Microbulbifer sp. A4B17: one gene and its partner. The protein of the gene in region 1 interacts with the protein of each later gene in a pairwise test. Links are inferred from orthologs where the notes say so. Each region holds a gene or a part of one and is shown on either strand. Other genes may lie near its edges. The genes, in order: lpdA and uvrD.

Region 1 (11,399 bases):
CACGAGCGCAAGCAGATTAAAGTTCTGCAATTGATCGATTCCTACCGTCATCGCGGCCATAAAAAAGCGACCCTCGACCCCTTGGGGCTGATGGCCCGCGAGCAGGTGCCTGACCTGCAGTTGAGCTACCACGGCCTGACCGAAGGTGACTTCGACACCACCTTTAATACCGGCAGCCTGTTTCTCGGCAAAGAAGAAGCAACCCTGCGCGAAATTGTCGAGGGCCTGGAGCGCACTTACTGTGGCAACCTGGGCGCTGAGATCATGCATCTCTCCAACCTGGAAGAGCAGCAGTGGTTCCAGCAGCGTCTTGAGCGCAGCCAGTCCAAAGCCAATTTCGGCACCGATATCCAGATTGAAATTCTGCAGCGTCTCTCTGCTGCTGAAGGTCTGGAGCGCCACCTGGACTCCAAGTACCCCGGCACCAAGCGCTTTGGTGTAGAGGGTGGTGAGAGCCTGATCCCGATGATGGACGCTCTGATCCGTCGCTCCGGCACTTACGGGGTGAAGGAAGTCGTGATCGGTATGGCCCACCGCGGCCGCCTGAATACCCTGGTCAATATCCTCGGTAAAAATCCGGCGGACCTGTTCCAGGAGTTTGAAGGCAAGAAAACTCTCGATACTTCCGGCGACGTGAAATACCACCAGGGCTTCTCCTCCAATGTGATGACTCCCGGTGGTGAAGTTCACCTGGCGCTGGCCTTTAACCCTTCGCACCTGGAAATCAGTGCCCCTGTTGTTGTTGGTTCCGTGCGTGCCCGCCAGGACCGCCGTAAAGATGCAACTGGCGAGAAGGTAATGCCGATCAACATCCACGGCGATGCGGCTTTTGCTGGTCAGGGTGTTGTGCAGGAAACCCTGCAGATGTCCCAGACCCGCGGTTACTACACCGGCGGTACTGTGCACATCGTACTGAATAACCAGGTGGGCTTTACCACCAGCAAGCGCGAAGACGCCCGCTCCACTGAGTACTCCACCGATCCCGCTAAGATGATCGATGCGCCGGTGCTGCACGTAAATGGCGACGACCCGGAAATGGTCGTATTGGCCGCGCTGCTAGCGGTGGACTACCGCTACGAATTTAAGAAAGATATCGTTATCGACCTGGTCTGCTACCGTCGTCGCGGCCACAACGAGACCGATGACCCCTCTGGTACCCAGCCGCTGATGTACCAGACCATCCGCAAGCACAAGACTACCCGCACGCTCTATTCCGAGAAGCTGGTGGGCGAGGGCATCCTGGACAAGGTTGCCGCAGACAAGCTGGCTAACGACTACCGCGACAAACTGGATGCCGGTGAAGACGTTGCTACCGGTCTTGTGAAGAAGCCCGACTCCTCCATGTTTGTGGATTGGAGCCCCTACCTGGGCCACGACTGGAACGAGCCCGCAGATACTGGCTACGCATTGCCGAAACTGCAGGATGTCGCCACGCGCATGACCAATGTGCCCGATGGCATTGTGATGCAGCGCCAGGTCTCCAAAATCTATGAAGACCGCCGCAAGATGGCCGGCGGTGCCCTGCCTCTGAACTGGGGTATGGCGGAAACCCTGGCTTACGGCACACTGCTGGAAGACGGCTTTATGGTCCGTTTCACTGGCGAGGATGTGGGTCGCGGTACCTTCTCCCATCGTCACGCGGTGATTCACAGCCAGAAAGACGGTCAGAGCTATGTGCCTTTGCAGCATATGTTCGAAGACCAGCCGCCTTTCTATATTTACGACTCGCTGCTGTCTGAAGAGGCGGTATTGGCGTTTGAATACGGCTATGCGACCACTACACCTAAGTCTCTGGTGGTGTGGGAAGCTCAGTTTGGTGACTTCGCCAACGGTGCCCAGGTTGTGATCGACCAGTTCATTACTTCCGGTGAGCACAAGTGGGGCCGAATGTGCGGCCTGGTAATGCTGTTGCCGCACGGGTACGAAGGCCAGGGCCCAGAGCACTCCTCTGCACGTCTTGAGCGCTTTATGCAGCTGTGTGCCGAACACAATATCCAGGTGTGTAACGCCACTACCCCTGCGCAGATTTTCCACCTGCTGCGTCGCCAGGCTGTGCGCCCCATGCGTCGTCCTCTGGTAATCATGAGCCCGAAGTGGATTCTGCGCCACAAGCTGGCAACCTCCAGCCTGGAAGAGCTGGCTGAGGGTCGTTTCCACAACGTGATCCAGGACCAGGGCGTAGATCCAGACAAAGTGAAGCGTTTGGTTCTGTGTTCCGGCAAGGTTTACTACCACCTGCTGGAAGCCCGTATGGAGCGCGAGCAGGAAGATGTGGCGTTCGTACGAATCGAGCAGCTGTACCCATTCCCGGACGAAGAGTTTGTGGAAGCGGTTTCCGCATTCAAGAAGATCAAGAGTGTTGCCTGGTGTCAGGAAGAGCCCATGAATCAGGGCGCCTGGTACTCCAGCCAGCACCACTTGCGTCGCCTGTTGTCGGAAACCCATCCGAAGCTGGATCTGGAATACGTGGGCCGCGCCCCATCCGCAGCACCTGCGGCGGGCTATATGTCCACGCACCTTGAAGAACAGAATAAGTTCATCAACGAGGCGCTGACCGTCAAATAACCGGCGGCAGTAATAAGTGAAGAGTCAATCTCAGGAAACAGAAAAAATGACGATCGAGATTAAAGCGCCAACTTTCCCTGAATCTGTTCAGGACGGAACTGTCGCCACCTGGCATAAACAACCCGGTGAAGCTGTGTCCCGCGATGAGCTGATCGTGGATATCGAAACCGATAAAGTTGTGCTGGAAGTTGTTGCACCTGCCGATGGTGCCCTGACTGAAATCATCAAGGGTGAGGGCGATACCGTCCTCTCCAATGAGGTGATTGCCAAGTTTGAAGCGGGCGCTGGCGCAGCCACTGCCCCCGCAGAAGAAAAAGCAGAAGTTCCGGCTGCCGAAGCGGCTGCTCCTGCGGCTGGCGACAAAATTGCTATGCCATCTGCCAAGAAAATGGCTGCTGAGAAGGGCGTAGATCTGGCGGGTGTTGAAGGCACTGGCAAGGGTGGTCGCGTTCTCAAGGAAGACGTAATGAAAGCGGGCACTGCGCCGGCTGCCGCTGCTGCACCTGCCGCCGCTGCTGCTGAAGTTGCGGTTGCTCCGGGTGAGCGCGTAGAGAAGCGTGTTCCTATGACCCGTATGCGTAAGCGTATCGCTGAGCGCCTGCTGGACGCTTCCCAGTCCACCGCCATGCTCACCACCTTTAACGAGGTGAACATGAAGCCGATTATGGACCTGCGCAAGAACTACAAAGACCTTTTCGAGAAGACCCACAACGGCACTCGTCTGGGCTTTATGGGCTTCTTCGTAAAAGCTGCAGTAGAAGCGCTGAAGCGCTACACCGCGGTGAACGCGTCTATCGACGGTAACGATATCGTTTACCACGGTTACCAGGATATCGGTGTAGCGGTTTCCTCTCCGAAAGGCCTGGTTGTGCCGATTCTGCGCAATGCGGAGAACATGGGCCTGGCGGATATGGAAAACAATATCCGCGACCTGGGTGTTCGCGCCCGCGATGGCAAACTGTCTATCGAAGAGATGACTGGCGGTACCTTCACCATCACCAACGGTGGTGTATTCGGTTCCTTGCTGTCCACCCCGATTCTGAATCCACCACAAACCGCAATTCTGGGTATGCACAAAATCCAGGAGCGCCCGATGGCGGTGAATGGCAAGGTGGAAATCCTGCCGATGATGTACCTGGCGCTGTCCTATGACCACCGTCTGATCGACGGTAAGGAAGCTGTTGGCTTCCTGGTGGCGATCAAGGAAATGATCGAAGATCCAGCGCGTATCTTGCTCGAAGTTTAAAAAATAAGTCCAGGGGCCTAAGGGCCCCCTCGATCACACTGCATTAGAAATATCTGGAACTGATCATGTCCGAAAAATTTGACGTAATCGTAATTGGCTCCGGTCCTGGTGGTTATGTCGCTGCCATCCGTGCCGCTCAGCTGGGTCTGAAAACCGCTTGTATCGAAAAGTGGAAAAACAAGGAAGGTAAATACGTAAATGGCGGCACCTGCCTGAACGTAGGTTGTATCCCCTCTAAGGCACTGCTGGACAGCTCCTGGAAGTACCACGAGGCCAAAGACGCTCTCGACGTGCACGGCATTGAAGTCGGCAAGATCAAGATGGATGTGAGCAAGATGATCGAGCGCAAAGGCGAGATTGTTAACAAGCTGACCGGCGGTGTAGCTGGCCTGTTCACAGCTAACAAAGTGACCTCCATTTTCGGCACCGGCAAGCTGCTGGCTAACAAGAAAGTGGAAGTGACTGACGACGAAGGCAACAGCACCGTCTACGAAGCCGAAAACGTCATTCTGGCTTCCGGTTCTGTACCGGTAAATATTCCGCCCGCTCCGGTAGACAACAAAATTATTGTCGATTCCACTGGTGCTCTGGAATTCACTGAAACTCCAAAGCGTTTGGGTGTTATCGGTGCCGGCGTAATTGGTCTGGAGCTGGGCTCCGTATGGAACCGCCTGGGCTCCGAAGTGGTTGTTCTGGAAGCGATGGATAAATTCCTGGCAATTATGGATCAGCAGGTTGCCAAAGAATCCCAGAAAATCTTCAAGAAGCAGGGCCTGGATATCCGCCTCGCTTGCCGCGTAACCGGCTCCGAAGTGAAAGGCGAGGAAGTGGTTGTTACTTACCAGGACAAAGATGGTAAAGAGCACCAGGAAACTTTCGACAAGCTGATCGTCTGCGTTGGCCGTCGCCCTTACACTGAAGGCCTTCTTTCTGAAGATGCCGGTGTGAAGATGGACGAGCGTGGATTCATCTATGTCAACGACCTGTGCATGACTTCTGCTCCGGGCGTATGGGCGATTGGTGACGTGGTACGCGGCCCAATGCTGGCGCACAAGGCCTCAGAAGAAGGTGTTGTGGTTGCCGAGCGCATCGCCGGCCAGAAACCGATGATGAACTACGACGTGATCCCCAACGTTATCTACACTCACCCGGAAATCGCTGCGGTTGGCCGCACTGAAGAACAGGTGAAAGCCGATGGCGAGCCCTACAACGTAGGCAGCTTCCCGTTTGCTATCAATGGTCGCGCTATGGCCGCCAACGATACCCAGGGCTTTGTGAAAATCATTGCTCATGCGGAAACTGACCGCGTACTGGGTGCCCACATCGTTGGCCCGTCTGCCGCAGACCTGGTTCAGCAAGTGGCGATCGCGATGGAATTCGGTTCCAGCGCTGAAGATATCGGTATGACTGTATTTGCACACCCGACTCTGTCTGAGACCGTGAAAGAAGCGGCGTTGGGCGTGAATGGTCATGCGATCCATACCGTAAATCGCAAGAAGCGCAAGTAAGAATATTTTTCGATGTCGGGGCACTAATTATTGATTAATTAGCGCCCCGGTTTCATTTACGGAATTCAGAATTTGCAACGACGGAAATTTTGAGTTTTGTCTTTCAGGTGCAGAGAGATCTGCAATTAATAAACACATTTCACATGTGAATTGGTATTGACTATGAACTTGCATGAGTATCAGGGCAAACAACTGTTTGCGGCATACGGATTGCCGGTTTCCAAAGGCATTGCAGCGGAAACCCCGGCAGCGGCAGTAGCAGCGGCTGACGAAATTGGCGGTGATAAGTGGGTAGTAAAGGCCCAGGTACACGCTGGTGGCCGCGGTAAGGCTGGCGGTGTAAAGCTGGTAGATTCCAAGGCAGAAATTGAAGAGTTTGCCAGGAAGTGGCTGGGCGAGCGTCTGGTAACTTATCAAACAGACGAAAATGGCCAGCCGGTTTCCCGTATCCTGGTTGAAAGCTGCACCGACATTGATCAAGAACTGTACCTCGGCGCTGTTGTTGACCGCTCCACCCGTCGTATCGTTTTCATGGCCTCCACCGAAGGCGGCGTTGAGATCGAGAAAGTAGCGGAAGAGACTCCGGAAAAAATCCTCAAGGCTACCATCGATCCGCTGGTAGGTGCTCAGCCTTACCAGGCGCGTGAGCTGGCTTTCAAACTGGGCCTGAACCCGACCCAGGTTAAGCAGTTCACCAAGATCTTCCTCGGCCTCGCCAAGATGTTCGAAGAAAAAGATCTGGCCCTGCTGGAAATCAACCCGCTGGTAATCACCACCGAAGGCAACCTGCACTGCCTGGACGCCAAAGTGGTAATCGACAGCAACGCCCTGTATCGCCACGCTGATCTGCGCGAAATGCACGATCCTTCCCAGGAAGATTCCCGTGAAGCGCACGCTGCCAAGTTCGACCTGAACTACGTAGCTCTCGATGGCAACATCGGCTGTATGGTAAACGGTGCTGGTCTGGCCATGGGTACCATGGACATCGTAAACCTGCACGGCGGCAAGCCCGCTAACTTCCTGGACGTTGGCGGCGGCGCGACCAAAGAGCGCGTTGTTGAAGCGTTCAAGATCATCCTGTCTGATGAGAACGTTAAAGCCGTACTGATCAATATCTTCGGTGGTATCGTTCGCTGTGACATGATCGCCGAAGGCGTTGTGGGCGCAGTAAAAGAAGTTGGCGTTAAAGTGCCGGTTGTTGTGCGTCTGGAAGGTAATAACGCAGACCTGGGTGCGAAAGTGCTGAGCGACAGCGGCCTGAACATTATCGCGGCGACCAGCCTGACCGATGCGGCTCAGCAAGTGGTTAAAGCTGCGGAGGGTAAATAATCATGTCAGTATTGATTAACAAAGACACTAAAGTAATCTGCCAGGGCTTCACCGGCTCCCAGGGTACTTTCCACTCCGAGCAAGCGATTGCTTACGGCACCAAGATGGTTGGTGGTGTAACTCCGGGTAAAGGCGGCCAGACTCACCTGGGCCTGCCAGTATTCGACACCGTTAAAGAAGCGGTAGAGAAAACCGGTGCTGAAGCTTCTGTAATCTACGTACCTGCGCCTTTCTGTAAGGATTCCATCCTGGAAGCGGCCAACGCAGGTATCAAACTGATTGTTTGTATTACCGAAGGTATCCCGACTCTGGATATGCTCGACGCTAAAGTGAAGTGCGATGAGCTGGGCGTACGCCTGATCGGCCCGAACTGCCCGGGTGTTATCACTCCGGGTGAGTGCAAGATCGGTATTATGCCGGGTCACATCCACAAGCCGGGTAAAGTGGGCATCGTTTCCCGTTCCGGTACCCTGACCTATGAAGCGGTTAAGCAAACCACCGACTACGGCTTTGGCCAATCCACCTGTGTGGGCATCGGTGGTGACCCCATTCCGGGCTCCAACTTCATCGATATCCTGGAAATGTTCCAGAACGATCCGCAGACCGAAGCAATCGTTATGATCGGTGAGATCGGTGGTACTGCTGAAGAAGAAGCAGCTGCTTACATCAAGGAAAATGTTACCAAGCCGGTAGTTTCCTACATCGCTGGTGTAACTGCTCCTCCCGGCAAGCGTATGGGTCACGCGGGCGCGATTATCTCTGGTGGTAAAGGCACCGCTGACGAGAAGTTCGCTGCTCTGGAAGACGCTGGTGTTAAAACCGTGCGCTCCCTGGCTCAGATCGGCGACGCCCTGAAGGAAATTACTGGCTGGTAAGTAATTGCCAACTTTTAGTTTTCAAAAAAGCCACCCATTGGGTGGCTTTTTTTATGCTTGAAAACAGTTCAGGTGATCTGGATAAGGTTGGGATATAATTTATTATATTTCTGTCTTTTACCAATCTTTACATTTTCATAGTGCTTGCAAATTTCTTGATTTTTTAATTTTTCTTCCTGTAGCTGAAAGTTCTTTTCTATTTGTTTTTTTTACTGCTCCTGTTTTTTAGATAAATTAACTTCCCGCTATGTAAGGAATTTTTAGCTTTATTTGTTGGGCGTAATTCAGTGTGCTTTATTGGTGTGGTTTATTGCTTGTGGCTAAGGTGAATATTTTTTTGTGATTTATTTCCTTTTTTAATTTTTTGTCCCTCCATCCGGCCTTTGACTTGTTGTGCATGGTACTGCAGTGTCTATTTTCTTCGAGGTTAATCGTGAAACTAATTTTGAGGGGTGTGGCAGTATGGGGTTAGCTGTAGATAAAAATATTCGAAAAATATCCTACAAGATAAATTTTGGCGGGTTTTCCTTAGGCAGGAATGAGGAGGTTGGTGGGGTTTGGCCAAATGGTGTTGTGAAATATTATGTGCCTTCTAGTTTGGATGCCGGATATATCAGTTCAGTGAAAAAGGCAATGTCACATTGGGAGATTTGTATTTATCGAAAATTCAGGTTTGCTGCAGTTAAATTTCTACAGGTTAATGCGGCTGGACGTGGAGTGGTAACGATTAAAGATGACCGTAACAGTGCGACAGTCGGGTTTACCAATAAAACTGATCAATACTGCGGCGTGGCCTGGCGAACTAACAGGGCTTCTATAGCCTCCCTTCCCCATGAAATAGGGCATACTCTCGGTCTTGCCCATGAGCATATGCGTTCCGATGCCCCTATGTCCGTGCAGAACACACTGGACTCCCTGCAAAAGCAAACCCGCGTCCAGACTTTATCCCGGTTCTTAACACATAATTCTGCTTTCGATGGAAGCTCTATAATGATGTATGACGATCAGGCAAGAGCATTGGGAGTTGTCAGTAATACCCATGATGGCGGTTGTAAAATATCGGCCAATCAGGTGAATAGTTCTACCTGGAATCCCAGTGCTGGGGATCTGGATATGCTTTCATACCTCTATGATGGCAATCGTCAGACCTTGCCCCGTTCTTTTGCTGGCCCCTTGGGCTAAGAGGCGGGAGACGTAACTTTAAAAGGGAGTCAAAGACTCCCTTCAATTTATAAATCTTAACTGAATTTTTAATCGAGGTAATCAGCAGCTACGAATTCCGGCAAAGAATTTACTTAAGCAGATACCCGGGAAGTGTATAAACCATATTTATTCCCCTGGTTGCGACTACGGTGATAAAGTACAAAAGCTGTTAAAACAAGCAGCATCAGTTCTGCAACTGGTCCTGCATACCAGATCCCCACTTCACCAAATATCAACGGTAAAATCAAAATTAATGGCAGTACAAAAATATAGGTTTTTGTCACCCCGAGAATAGCTGCACGTTTGGCATCATCAATGGCCTGGAAAAATGTGCTGATCATCATCAATGGTCCCGCCAAAAAGTAGACAAGCGTCATCATCGGCAGGATACGTGCAACTTCTGCAATAATTTGCGGGTCGCTGACGAACAGGGCTCCCAAAGTGTCTTTTAGTAATAGCACGCCAAGCTGTAATACCAGGCAATAAGAAAAGGCTATTGTCAAAGCTATATTGATACTGCTGTCGGCACGGGACCAGCTTTTAGCACCAAAGTTACTGCCTGCGAGGGTTTGAAATGCCTGGCTTAATCCGAGAAGAGGCAGGAAAATAAAGGTCATGATTCGGGTAGTAATGCCGTAGGCCCCCACTGTTGTATCGTAGTTGGTACTGCTCCAGGCCTGGATACTGAAAATTACAGCGATAGATGTGAGTGATACACCGATGTAGCTCAAGCTGGATGGGAGGCCTAAAGACAGGTACTCAGGCCAGAAATTCCGTTTAATCGAGAGTCGGATAATTTGCATATCAATCACTGGTTGGCCGTAATGACGGTAGCCTGCAATTATCAGAAGGGCAATTGCCTGTGCCAGGGCGGTGCCATAGGCAGAGCCAGCCACACCCATATCCAGGTGGGCGATAAAAATATAATTGAAAATAATGTTGAGCATAACCGATGATAGGGAAACCACGGCCATTAGAGATAATCGCCCTTCGCATCGTAAAGTGTCGGAATTCACTGAGCAGATAAATAGCGTTGGTGAAAGAAATATCAATATTGTTAAATAGGTGTACCCCATCTCTGCAAGGTCTACCGAGCCATTGGCAATCAATAATGTTAATTGTTTGCCTCCAGCTAAAAAAAGCAATATTAATAAAATGCAAACAATTAGTGCCAGTGTAATGGCTTGAGAGAAGGCCTTCTTCGCTTTATCTATATCCCTTGCACCAAGTAATCTGGCCTGGACACTCGAATATCCACTGGAAATCAATGAAGAAAGCGCTATCAGAAACATAAACACTGGAAAGGTCAAAGTCACTGCGGCTAGTGCCTCGGCTCCTACATACTCCCCCAGGAAGTAGGCATCCAATAAAGTAAAAGAACCGTTTACCAGCATTATTAGAATAATAGGCGCAGCCGTTTTAAAGAAAACCGGCAGCAAGTCCCCACTAACAAATATATTGTCTTGTTGTTCACTCATAGTAAGTCCGTTTTAAAGTTTGCCGCTGTGCATCTCTGCAATCTCTTCAAATTTACTGAATACTAGCTTTTTAAGGTCACTCGGCCATGAGTGGATGGCTTTTTTAAAACTGATCCTACTGTTCCTATACAGAGCACGACTGGCTTCCTCGAAGCCTGGAGTATCCCCTGCAACTAACAACATGAACTTATCCAGTTCCTGTTGTTTGCGGGTGATGCGCTCTTCAGGAGAAACCTGTTTTTGTGCCTGCTCAACCAGCTTACGAAGTGTGACGGAGGCACCGCCGGGCTGCTGACTCAGCCACTCCCAGTGGCAGGGAAGCAGGGTAATCTCCCTGGGAATAACTCCTAATTTGGGACGTCCGCGCTTGGCCTTGTGGGCCGCGGTATCTGCAGCTGATACTGCCAACACCTCCTCCGTGTCCCCATGCCAATCCACTTCAACCCGTTTACAGCTTTGGGCCTCGAAAACAATGGGTTCATGGTTTGCCCCCATATTTTTCACTTGGCGAATAACGACTTCCAGTGATCCTCGGGCGATGATCTGTTGCTGATCGATAGCGATATAGTCGGTGCTCAAAGTTTTGTTCCTTATTTACCCGGATTAAATATTTTTATCCGGGTAAATGTAGTTCGTCGGCTAGTTAACCTGCAAGTGTAATTTTCTGCCGAATGGCGATATTCGAAGCGGCATTAATAAAGAACGAGTTTTTCTGGCTGTGCTTGCCTGCTTTTCCTGCTGGCGCTCGGTGGTTAATAGCTGATCATTTATGAGTGATATACACGGTCAGCGAGCACTCCTATACTGCCGAAAAACCAATTGTTTAGGAGTGAACATGACCAGGGCTTTGATTGGGGTAATTGGGGGGAGTGGTCTTTACGATATGCCAGGGCTGACCGATGTTGAAGAGGTCCAGGTAACAACCCCCTTTGGCGATACTTCAGACGCCATCGTTTGCGGTAGGCTTATGGGTATCCCTGTGGCTTTTCTTGCCCGTCACGGTGGTGGTCATCGCTTGATTCCCTCCCAAGTGCCCTATCGGGCGAATATTCATGCTCTGCGTCAGCTGGGTGTGCGTTATATCCTCTCTCTATCTGCTGTGGGCTCCCTACAGGAAGAAGTGCGTCCGCTGGATATGCTGATTCCCGACCAGTTTATTGATATGACTCGCCGGCGGGAGAGTACTTTTTTTGGC
Region 2 (11,501 bases), 1.2 Mb from region 1 along the record:
TCAATTCCCTTTGACAGTACTACTCCAGAATTTTTTTACTTGGCTGCGAGATTACTCAGGGCATTCAGCTTGCGCACATCAGTAGCAATCTTCTGACGCTTCTCAGTGGGCAGAGGAATCATGCCTTTGTCAGCCAGATAGCCATCTTCGCCCCAAGCACGCTCATTGGTGAACTCAGCCAGGAACTGTTTAACACCGGGAACAACACCTGCGTGCTGCTTCTTAACGTAGATAAACAGCGGACGGGAAACCGGGTAGCTCTGATCAGCAATGGAGTCGAAAGTAGGGGACTGACCTTCGATCAGAGAGCCCTGTACCTTGTCAGCATTCTGGTCGAGGAAGCTGAAGCCGAAGATGCCCAGGGCGTTCGGGTTGGCAACCAGCTTATTTACGATCAGGTTGTCGTTCTCACCAGCTTCAACATAAGCGCCGTCTTCGCGAACGTTGTGACAGATCGCTTTGTAAGCGCTCTTGTCTGTTTTCTTCATGGCTGCAATCCAGCCAAACTTCTTACAGCCACCTTCCATTGCCAGCTCAGCGAAAGCGTCGCGGGTTCCGGAAGTCGGGGGTGGGCCCAGAACTTCGATTTTGGTGTTGGGCAGAGCTGGGTTTACGTCTTTCCAGGTCTTGTAAGGATTGGCTACCAGGGTTTCAGAACCGTTCGGGTTAGGAACTTCCTTAGCCAGTGCCAGGAAGATGTCCTTGCGGGTCAGCTTGAAAGGAGCGGCTTTCTTGGAGTTTGCGAGAACAATACCGTCGTAACCGATTTGTACCTCAACAACATCGACACCATTGCCGTTACACATCTCCAGCTCTGACTGCTTGATGCGACGGGAAGCACCCGTGATATCTGCCGTGCTTTCACCAACACCCTGGCAGAACAGCTTCATACCACCACCAGTGCCAGTGGACTCAACTACCGGAGTTTTAAACTGGGTAGCGCGGCTAAAGCGCTCCGCCACAGTAGTAGTAAACGGGTAAACAGTAGAGGAACCGACAATACTAATATAGTCGCGCGCAGCCATGGCTACCTGTGAAGTTGCCAGGGTCAAAGCTGCCAGAGAAGTCGCCAGAATTTGCTTGTTCATTGTGTAACTCCGATGAGTGTTTATATTTCACGCGGCGATGCTAGGAACAACGGGTGACGATTCTATGAATAAAAGATTACAAAAAGGTTACAGCTGTATTTTTACCCTGCTGGTATGAGGGAGGACAAAGGGTTAACCTTCAAGCAACATAAATAACAATAAGATGTAAAGAGAGAAGCCCCCAATGCGTTATCTGCTGTTCGGTGCGCAGGCACTTGAGCGCCTGACCAGTCATACGGGGCAACTGCTGTCCTGGTTCACCTGGGCCATGGTCCTGTTACAAAGCTTTGTTGTGGTGATGCGTCACGGCTTCAACACCGGCTCTATCGCCTTACAGGAATCTGTGATTTACCTGCACGGTGCCGCCTTTATGCTGGGGCTGGCATATGCACTACAAACCGACTCCCATGTCCGAGTGGATGTTTTCTACCGCAGGATGAGCGCCCGGGCCAAAGCCTGGATCAATGCAATTGGCTATCTGGTGTTCCTCTTACCCGTCTGCGCCTTTCTATTTATAAGTAGCTGGCACTTTGTACTGAATAGTTGGTCAGTTTTTGAAGACAGTGCAAATGCCGGTGGCCTACCGGGAGTGTTTTTACTGAAAAGCCTGATTCCTCTATCTGCCGTCACTCTGGCCCTGGCGGGACTGGCCCAATTTATTCGTGCACTGGTGCAATTGATGCTGCCCCAACAACAGCCCACCCCAATGTCATCATCAAAAACAGTATTGAAGCAGGTAGAAGGGGCCGAAGTGTGATTGAGCTAATTCCCTTTCTGATGTTTGCAGCCGTCTGTGCCCTGCTTATGTTCGGTTACCCTGTAGCTTTTACTCTCGCAGGTACAGCCTTGCTATCAGCGGGCCTGGGTATTGTGTATGGCCTATTCGATGCCGAGTTATTGCGCGCCTTCCCCGATCGCCTCTACGGCATTATGCAAAACGGCACTTTGGTTGCCGTTCCGTTATTTGTGCTTATGGGAGTGATACTTGAGCGAGCCAAGATTGCCGAGGATTTGCTGGTTAATCTGAGCAAAGCCTTTATGGGCGCCCCCTCGGGACTCGCCATTTCCGTGGTTGTAGTGGGCGCACTACTCGCCGCCAGCACTGGCATTGTCGGTGCAACTGTAGTCACCATGGGGCTGATGTCACTGCCCACCATGTTAAAAAACGGCTATTCCCCCAAACTGGCCACCGGCACTATCTGTGCCACCGGTACCCTCGGGCAAATTATCCCCCCCTCTATTGCCTTGGTTCTACTGGGTGACACCCTCTCCAATGCCTACCAACAGGCACAACTGTCTGCAGGTATTTTCAATCCCAAGCCGGTCAGCGTGGGGGATCTGTTTGTGGGGGCAATTATTCCCGGCTTACTGCTGGTGGCCGCCTATATCATTTATCTATTATTTATCGCCCGTCGCCCCAAACCCACGGAGACCAGTGAGCCTCCAGAAGTGGATAAGGCCCAACTGATTCGCAGCCTTTTGCCCCCGATTGCCTTAATGCTGATTGTGCTTGGGTCAATCATCGTTGGCGCTGCCACCCCCACGGAAGCAGCAGCCGTCGGCGCGCTGGGGGCGGCGTTACTGGCATCCAGTCGCGGAGCTCTAAGCTTTAAGCGCGCCGGGGAAATCGGCCGCAGTACACTTCAGGTCTCGGCAATGGTTTTCGCCATATTGATTGGCGCTTCATTATTTTCTCTGGTATTTCGCGGTTACAACGGCGAAGAGCTGGTGACAGGATTTTTCCACAGCCTGCCCGGGGGGGTAATCGGTGCGACACTGTTGGTGATGCTGGTAATCTTCCTGCTGGGCTTCATCCTCGACTTTATCGAAATCACCTTTGTAGTGGTACCAATTGTGGGCCCGGTACTGCTGGCAATGGGCGTCGATCCGGTGTGGCTCGGCATTATGATTGCCATCAATTTGCAAACCTCTTTCCTAACGCCTCCATTTGGGTTTGCTCTCTTTTACCTGCGCGGGGTGGCCCCCAGTTCTGTGGCCACATCGGCCATCTATCGCGGGGTAGCGCCTTTTATTGCCATCCAACTTTTACTGCTGTGCCTGCTGGCGATATGGCCGGCCCTGGCCACTTGGTTGCCGGGGGTGGTTCAGCAACAGTGATCTGCGACATGTGGAGAGCCGTCCATAGACTGAGAGGCAGCACCAACGGCCAAAAACGCGTCTACGGCCGACTAAAGGCCGAAATTTATTCTGGTCAATTACTGGTCAAATTGTGCTAGAATGCGCCACCATTCCAGTAGTGGAAACCAATAACTCTAACAATCTGTGAGTACCCGATGTCCGCACTGTCAGCTCTCGATGAAGATCCGCAACCCACAGGCACGCTAACCCTGCAAACCCTGGCTATGCCCCGCGATACCAATCCGCAGGGGGATGTTTTTGCCGGTTGGCTGATGTCGCAGATGGACCTCGCTGGCGCCATTCTCGCGCAAACCATGGCGCGCGGCCGTGTCACAACTGTTGCGGTGGGCAGCATGGTTTTCCTGCGCCCGGTTCCGGTTGGCTCAACAGTCAGCTGCTATGCGGAAGCCATTGAAGAAGGGCGCTCCTCGATTCGTACCATGGTTGAGGTTTGGCTGACGCGGGTGGATTCCGGTGAGCAGGTCAAGGTCACCGAGGGTGAGTTTGTATTTGTCGCTATCGACGATGCCGGCCGTACCAGACCGCTGCCCTGATTGTAGGTTTCGAGTTTGCCGGCTGTAGTGCAACACAGCCGGCAATATCATCGGCCCAGTAGTTGGCCGCTAATCTTCCTTTAACTCTCTCGCCTGGTAGTAAGCCTCTTCACTGATCTCGTGGTAGGGCTTCACATCCCGTTCAAATTCCTTAAAGGCTTTGTAAACACGGGCAAACTCCGGGTCCTGCTGCGCCGTCTCCTGCATAATTTCGTTGTTGATCTTCTTCAGGTGAGACAGAACATCCTCCGGCAAGCGCTCCACTTTTACCCCGTGCTCTTCTACCAGCTCCTTGAGGGCCCGGTTATTACGTGCCGTATATTCGTCCAGCATATCCTGGTTGGCTTCGCGGGCGGCGACCCGCACTATTTCCTGCAAATCAGCAGGCAGTTTTTCGAATGCCTTTTTATTAACGATAAATTCCAGGATAGAGCCCGGCTCATGCCACCCTGGGTAGTAGTAATACTCGGCGACCTGGTGGAAACCAAAAGCGAGATCGTTGTAAGGGCCCACCCATTCGGTGGCATCAATCACTCCAGTCTGGAGGGCGGTGTAGAGTTCTCCACCGGGAATGGTCACCGCAGTGCCGCCAGCGCGGTTTAAAACCTCACCACCCAGGCCAGGAATACGCATCTTTAGGCCCTTTAAATCCTTCACCGACTTGATCGGTTTGTTAAACCAGCCCGCCATCTGTACACCGGTGGAGCCCCCCGCAAGTGGGATCAGGTTAAAGGGCTCGTAGATCTCCTCCCAGAGTTCGAGACCACCACCGTGGTGCAACCAACCATTCATTTCCTGGGCATTCAAGCCAAAAGGCACCGCGGTAAAAAACTGGGCAGCAGGCACCTTGCCTTTCCAGTAATAGGCCGCGCCATGCCCCATCTGCGCGGCGCCTTCCGATACAGCACCAAATACGCCAAGGGCAGGCACCAACTCACCGGCACCGTACACTTTGATCCTGAGACGCCCGGCTGACATCGCCTCGACTTTCTTGGCAAAACGCTCCGGCGCACTGCCGAGGCCAGGGAAGTTCTTGGGCCAGGTAGTAACTAATTTCCACTCGAACAGCTCTTTATTACCCTCTGCGGAAAAGTGCTGGGCAGGACCCATTGCTGCACGGGAAGCTACCAGGGCGGCGAAGGTAATGGCGAGCAGGGCTAAGAGCCCGAGAATGATGGCCGGGTACCAATTGAGTTTTTTCATTGCTACTAATTTATCGTTATTTTTGTATTGTACAAATTATCGGCAGACGCTTTGGTCGCCATCTTAGGTCTTCAGGGGAGGTCCTCTGTGATTTGACCCTGGTATTTTGAATGGATTCCCGCTACCGCTGGAATCCATTCACCACCATCTAACTTTCAATTCTGCATGTCTCTCAGTACCGACATGCTCCGGCACTCAGTATTTAACGCTCAGTGCCAGCTCAAGCCATCACTTAAAGCGGCTGCAACTTGGCCATTGAAAGTATCAGCCTCTTGTCGCCAACATCGTCAAAATTAACCAGCACCCGCATTCGAGGACCCGTTCCCTCAAACTCAATGACAGTTCCTTCACCAAACTTGGCATGGTCCACTCGCCCTCCCAGAACCAGCGGGGGCAAATCATCGAAGTCTGGCGCCGGGTCGGAAAACTGGCCTACCTTGCCGTAGTCCGCCTGATAGAGAGGGCGGGAAATTTCGGTCTTCAGGCGCACTTCTTGTACAAACTTGGACGGAATTTCGCCGATAAAGCGGGAAGGGCTGTTATAGGTTTCGCTGCCAAACAGACGCCGGTTTTCCGCGTAGGTAATGTATAGCTTGCGCATGGCGCGGGTGATACCCACGTAGCAGAGGCGTCTCTCCTCCTCCATGCGGCCGGGCTCCTGCGCCGACATCTTGTGGGGGAACAGGTTTTCTTCCACACCCGCCATAAATACCAGGGGAAACTCCAGACCTTTGGCGGAGTGCAGGGTCATCAGCTGGACGGCATCCTCAAACTCATCCGCCTGGCCTTCACCGGCATCAAGGGCAGCGCTGTCGAGGAACTGGTTAAGAAGGGGAATTTCCTCCTCATCTTCCTCTCCCTCGGGCAGGCCTGCACCGGTAAAGCCGCGACAGGCAGTGACCAGTTCCTGCAAGTTCTCCACCCGTGTTTGGCCTTTCTCGCCTTTCTCTTTGCCGTGAAACTCCAGCAAACCGCTGTTTTCGATCACATCCTCAGCAATAGCATCCAACTCTTTATCTTCTGCATTCGCTGCCAGCTGGTTAATCAGGTCCAGGAAGCTCTGCAGGGCATTGCCGGCGCGAGCAGCCAATACCCGTTGCTGCAACATCAGCTTGGCCGCCTGCCACAGGGAGCAGCCCTGCTCCCGGGCATAAGAACGCACCATCTCTACAGTGCGCGCACCGATGCCACGGGTGGGCGTATTCACCACTCGTTCAAACGCAGTATCATCATCGCGGTTGGTAATCAGGCGTAAATAAGACAGGGCATTCTTGATTTCCAGGCGCTCGTAGAAGCGCTGGCCGCCATAGATACGGTAGGGCACCTGCTCGCGCAAAAGCCCCTCTTCAAGTACCCGGGATTGGGCATTGGAGCGGTAGAGGATAGCGATGCTGTCGCGGCGATTACCGTCGCGCACCCAGTCATTGATGCGCTCGACAATAAAGCGCGATTCATCCTGTTCGTTGTAGGCCGCGTAGACGGCGATGGGCTCACCCTCTTCGCCCTTGGTCCACAACTCCTTGCCCAAGCGACCACTGTTATTAGCGATCACCGCATTAGCCGCGTTCAGAATGGTGGAGGTGGATCTGTAGTTCTGCTCCAGTCGCACCGTCTGCACTTCTCGTAAATCTGTGGAAAAGTGCTGGATATTCTCGATCTTGGCACCGCGCCAGCCGTAGATGGACTGGTCATCGTCACCCACGGCGGTGATATGGCACTGCTCACCGGCAAGTAGGCGCAGCCAGGCATATTGAATCGTGTTGGTATCCTGGAACTCATCCACCAGGATATGGGGGAAGCGCCGTCGGTAGTGGGCCAGAATAGCGTCGTTATTCAGCCAGAGCTCGTGGGCGCGTAGCAGCAGCTCACCGAAATCCACCAATCCACCGCGCTGACAGGCCTCTTCATAGGCGAAGTAGATTCGCACCATGGTCTGCAACCAGGGATCGGCGCCGGCATTGATATATTGCGGACGCAGACCTTCATCTTTCTGCGCGCCAATCCACCACTGGGTTTCACGCGGTGACCACTTCTTATCATCCAGCCCCAGATCTGCCTGTATCCGCTTGATCAGGCGAAGCTGGTCATCGGAATCCAGAATCTGGAAATTCTGCGGCAACTTGGCTTCTTGCCAGTGAGCCCTGAGCAGGCGGTGAGCCAGGCCGTGGAAGGTGCCCACCCACATGCCAAAGGTATTCACCCCCAGCAGCTCTTCGATACGGGCGCGCATCTCGCGGGCCGCCTTGTTGGTAAAGGTTACCGCCATAATGGAGTAGGGCGAGGCGCCCTCCACCTGCATCAGCCAGGCGATGCGGTGTACCAGCACCCGGGTCTTGCCCGAGCCGGCACCGGCCAGAACCAATTGATTGCCGGGCGCGGCAGCTACTGCTTCGCGCTGGGCGTCGTTGAGGGGGTCTAAAATCTGAGATACGTCCATGGGCGAAGATTGTACCAGAGCTGATGCACAAGACCTGTGTAAATAAACAGGATTTTGCCCTGCCTGACAATGTAATGTCGCTCGCCAGCGGAGGGCACAGCAGCTAAACTGCGCCAACTGGCATAGAGAAGGAAGTCCTGTGAAACCGGCGGAAGTAACGCAACGAATCAGTGAACAACTGTCATCCATGCGCAAATCAGAGCGCAAGGTGGCGGAGTATATTCTCGCCAACCCCGATGAAATCATTCATATGCGTATCGTCGACCTGGCCACTGAAGCCCAGGTGAGTGAACCTACTGTGGTGCGCTTTTGTCGCGCCGTGGGCTGCTCCGGATTCCAGGAGTTCAAGCTGAACCTGGCGCAGCAGCTGGCTTCCAGCCCCAGCTTTGGCCAGATTGCGGTTACGGAAACGGACACCATTGCCGAGTACAAGCGCAAGGTTTTCGACTCCACGGTGGATACCCTGCTGAAAGTTCGCGATAGAATTGACGACCGCGCCCTTGAGGCCGCAGTCACGGCAATGGCCGCCTCCAAGCGGGTGGAATTCTTCGGTTTTGGTGCCTCCGGTGCTGTCGCCGCCGATGCCCAGCACAAGTTCTTCCGCCTGCAACTGGCCACCGCCGCCCACTCGGACCACCACATCCAGAATATGTCGGCCATGTCCATGCAACCGGGAGACGTAGTCGTGGCTATCTCCCAGAGCGGTCGCACCAAGGCGCTGCTTCGCTCCATGAGCATGGCAAAAGAGCAAGGTGCTCTGGTGGTTGGCCTGGCGCCCAGCGGCTCGCCGGTGGCACAACAAGCCAGCATCCCCCTGGAAGTGGATGTGGAAGAAGATATCGAGATCTACACACCGCTGTCCTCACGCATTGCTCACCTGGTGGTGATTGATGTGCTCGCCATCGGTGTAGCCCAGCGCAAAGGCCCTCAGCTACAGGAGCACCTGTTGAAACTGAAGCAGGGACTGTACACATTGCGGGAAGACAAGCACTAAACTCCCACTTATCCAAGGTGGGCACTGGATAGTTGCCCGCCCGTCTCCACCATAGCCTTTTCCCGCCAATTGCGTTTTCGGGGAGATCCCTCCAGGCTGTACCAGAGCAACAAGATGACATCCACCGCTTCGACCACGGAAGACAAAGCACCGCGCTGGCTGGTGGTGTGGCTTGCCGCCCTCGTTTCCCTGACACCTTTTTCGATCGATAGCTACCTGCCCGCAATTCCGTCGATGGCTGCAGCCCTGGATACAGAAGTTGAGCGGGTGCAGTACTCGGTATCCAGCTTCCTGCTGGGCTTTGCCCTCGGGCAGCTGTTTGGCGGGCCGCTATCGGATCGCTGGGGGAGGCGTTTGGTAGGAACTATCGGCCTCAGCATTTATATGGTCAGCTCCCTGTTGGTCCTGTTTACCGATCATGTAGACCAACTGATTATCCTGCGCTTTTTCCAGGCGGTCGGCGGCGGCTTTGCCACAGTGATCTGCGCCGCCATAGTGCGCGACCTGCACAGTGGCCGTGAAGCGGCAAAAATAATTTCCTTGATCAGCACCATCATGCTCATTGCACCGCTGATCGCCCCGGTGATCGGTTCTGCATTGCTAGCCGTGGGCGGCTGGCAGAGTATTTTCGTCTTTTTGTTACTGTACGCTCTGGCAATGCTCGTATTAGTGCAGCTGCTACTGCCGGAGACCGTCTCCCGCTTTACCCGAGCGCGCCGTCAGTTAATGCCGCTAAAGTCTCTCGTAGGCAGCTACGGCCAGGTTTTGCGCAACCCCCGCGCGATTGGGTTCCTGATTGCACAGGCCTGTGTCAGCGGTTCGATGTTTATCTACATCACCACCGCGCCCTTTGTGTTTATGGATTATTTCGGTGTTAGCGCGAATCAGTTTCCGCTGTTTTTCGGTATCTGCGTGCTCGGACTAATCTTTATGGTTCAGGTGAATATCCGCCTGCTGAACTTTTTCGAGCCGCGCAATATCCTCTTGGCGGGTATTGCCTTGCAGTTATTGGGGTGCGGACTGTTAGTTCTGGGTACCATGACCGGGGTTAAAGAGTTAACCCTGTGGATGATTCCACTGGTTTTGGTAATGAGTTCCATCGGAATTACCGGGCCCAACGCCGCCGCCTGTTACCTGGAGTTTTTCCCGAAAATCAGTGGCAGCGCTAATGCACTCTATGGCGCCACCATATTTATCACAGGGGGTATATTGGGTGGACTGGTAAGCAGCCTGCATACAGGAACCCTGACACCTATTGCAGGATCAATGGCAGGTTGTGCCTTTGTGGCACTGCTATCCGCACTTTTCCTGGCCAGGGCACGCAAACCGATAGAATCAGATATACCGGCTAGCCGGAGGTTTACCCCACGTTAATTGAGGCTTTTTTATACAGCTTCCAACCCCTCTTCTTGAAGGGCCCGCTGTACTGCTGGCCGCTCTTCCATGCGCTTCTGGAAAGCCTGAAGCTGGGGCCAACGTGACATATCAAACTGCTGAAGCTTCAACCACCGCGAAAGCACATACAAGTAAGCATCGGCAACGCAGAAACTGTCCCCCATTAAATAGTCCTTATTCAGGCACCCCTCGATATAATCAAACCAGTGGATTAGCCGCTCCCTGGAGTACTCTTGTTCCTTCTCTGTACCATTCCAGAAAAGTGGTCTGAATAATTTATGGACCTCTGCGCTGAGAAAATTCAGCCACTCCAAGACCCGGTAGTGGGCCAGGGTACCCACCGCTGGCGCTAACTGTGCATCGGGTTTTTGCTCCGCCAGAAACTGAACAATCGCAGGACCTTCAGTAAGCACTTCACCCCCCTCAAGTTGCAGTGCGGGTACATATCCTTTTGGGTTTATCCTTGTGAAGTCGTCGCCGTTTCCCAGCTCGTGGTTTTTTAAATTGACCTTCTGCAGTTCCAGATCAATACCCGCCTCACAAGCGACTATATGAGGTGATAGAGAACACACACCCGGTGCATAAAAGAGCTTCATGGTGATCCCCTGGGGTAATAGCCCATTTCTCAGCAGTATAGGCGCAGATTAGTTTTTCCCGACAACACCTCAAGTGCTACAGATTTAACACCCTTAATCCCGCTGATGCAGAAATCTATTTACCGCGAATCCAATGATCCAGACTGAAGCGACCGGCACCGGCACAGGTGAGAATCAGGAAACCACCGGCAATAGTGATGTTTTTCATAAAGTTGGTCATCTCAGCCGCATCACCCGGGGCCAGGTGTATCAGAAAAGCTGAGGCAAGGCAGAAAAGGAAGAGGATAAAAGCTGAGATTCGGGTGAATATCCCCAGTAGAACTGCGAGCCCGCCCACCAGCTCTACTACGATCACCAGTGGCAGAATGAAACCGGGTATGCCCATGGACACCATGAAGTCTTCTGTCATTTCGTAGCCGCCAATTTTATTCCAGCCAGCACGAATAAAGATAAGCGACATCAGAACCCGGCCAACCAGCTTTGAGGTGTCGCACAATATCGGATGATTCACTACCACTTCCTCGATCTACATTGCGCATTGATGGGTATGGACTCACAAATAGTGTAGACACTGTCGCAGCATTTCCTGGTGTCGACCGAGGCTTCCTTTACCCCTAAAAGGTCAAAAGCTCCTTTTGGCGCAATAATCATCCTTTTATTTTTAATTACATGTGGAACTGTACTAACAGGCTGCGGAAAAGTAACGAAATGATATTTAAAAAGCTAAGGCATTTATGAGCTTTTTGTGGGGAGAGGGATGAAATCCGCTTGAACGCAAAAATGAAAAATGCAGTTGTGTGGTGCTCATGAGCCGCTACAATTGCGCGCCCATATAGAGGGAGTTGGCCGCTTGTGCCCGCGTGGTCCGCCCCAGTGTAATCCTGTTGCCCCATATCCATCCCAAGGAAATTCGAGCAGCCTCTGCACGACTACAATAACGGCACGCTTACCACCATATAAATTGCCGCAGGGGCGCTCCCCGATACGGCGTTAAACCACCCGAGAATTTTTCAGCGCTGGAGTCCACACACGGCATGGAAGTTTATTACACCTTTTGTTTTCTTGCCGCCGTATCAGTATTTCTGGGCTTCCTGA

Evidence for each region.
Region 2: the proteins of lpdA (region 1) and uvrD interact in binary tests that used the Escherichia coli proteins (3 or more experiments, as listed by UniProt). The link is inferred for Microbulbifer sp. A4B17 from one-to-one orthologs.

The regions. Positions count from the first base shown.
Region 1 is NZ_CP029064.1:3,793,222-3,804,620, reverse strand. The notes cover bases 3,205-6,097. They hold lpdA (dihydrolipoyl dehydrogenase), read left to right. Parts: upstream 3,205-3,876; coding sequence 3,877-5,319; downstream 5,320-6,097. Other genes in these bases: sucC (ADP-forming succinate--CoA ligase subunit beta), read left to right, coding at 5,482-6,097; odhB (2-oxoglutarate dehydrogenase complex dihydrolipoyllysine-residue succinyltransferase), read left to right, coding at 3,205-3,811. Also shown: BTJ40_RS16720 (2-oxoglutarate dehydrogenase E1 component), read left to right, coding at 1-2,565; more of odhB, read left to right, coding at 2,612-3,204; more of sucC, read left to right, coding at 6,098-6,648; sucD (succinate--CoA ligase subunit alpha), read left to right, coding at 6,651-7,523; BTJ40_RS16695 (M12 family metallopeptidase), read left to right, coding at 7,932-8,705; BTJ40_RS16690 (MATE family efflux transporter), read right to left, coding at 8,819-10,204; BTJ40_RS16685 (DUF2239 family protein), read right to left, coding at 10,217-10,783; mtnP (S-methyl-5'-thioadenosine phosphorylase), read left to right, coding at 11,040-11,399. UniProt on the Escherichia coli protein: Lipoamide dehydrogenase is a component of the glycine cleavage system as well as of the alpha-ketoacid dehydrogenase complexes.
Region 2 is NZ_CP029064.1:4,970,902-4,982,402, forward strand. The notes cover bases 4,820-7,814. They hold uvrD (DNA helicase II), read right to left. Parts: upstream 7,422-7,814; coding sequence 5,217-7,421; downstream 4,820-5,216. Other genes in these bases: BTJ40_RS21830 (TRAP transporter substrate-binding protein), read right to left, coding at 4,820-4,984; hexR (transcriptional regulator HexR), read left to right, coding at 7,561-7,814. In the rest of the region: BTJ40_RS21810 (PstS family phosphate ABC transporter substrate-binding protein), read right to left, coding at 36-1,088; BTJ40_RS21815 (TRAP transporter small permease subunit), read left to right, coding at 1,273-1,845; BTJ40_RS21820 (TRAP transporter large permease subunit), read left to right, coding at 1,842-3,206; BTJ40_RS21825 (acyl-CoA thioesterase), read left to right, coding at 3,392-3,781; more of BTJ40_RS21830, read right to left, coding at 3,851-4,819; more of hexR, read left to right, coding at 7,815-8,415; BTJ40_RS21845 (multidrug effflux MFS transporter), read left to right, coding at 8,530-9,789; glutathione transferase GstA, read right to left, coding at 9,801-10,406; BTJ40_RS21855 (DoxX family protein), read right to left, coding at 10,522-10,917; BTJ40_RS21865 (sodium:proton antiporter), read left to right, coding at 11,441-11,501. UniProt on the Escherichia coli protein: A helicase with DNA-dependent ATPase activity. Unwinds DNA duplexes with 3'-5' polarity. Translocates on single-stranded DNA with 3'-5' polarity. Initiates unwinding more efficiently from a nicked substrate than double-stranded DNA.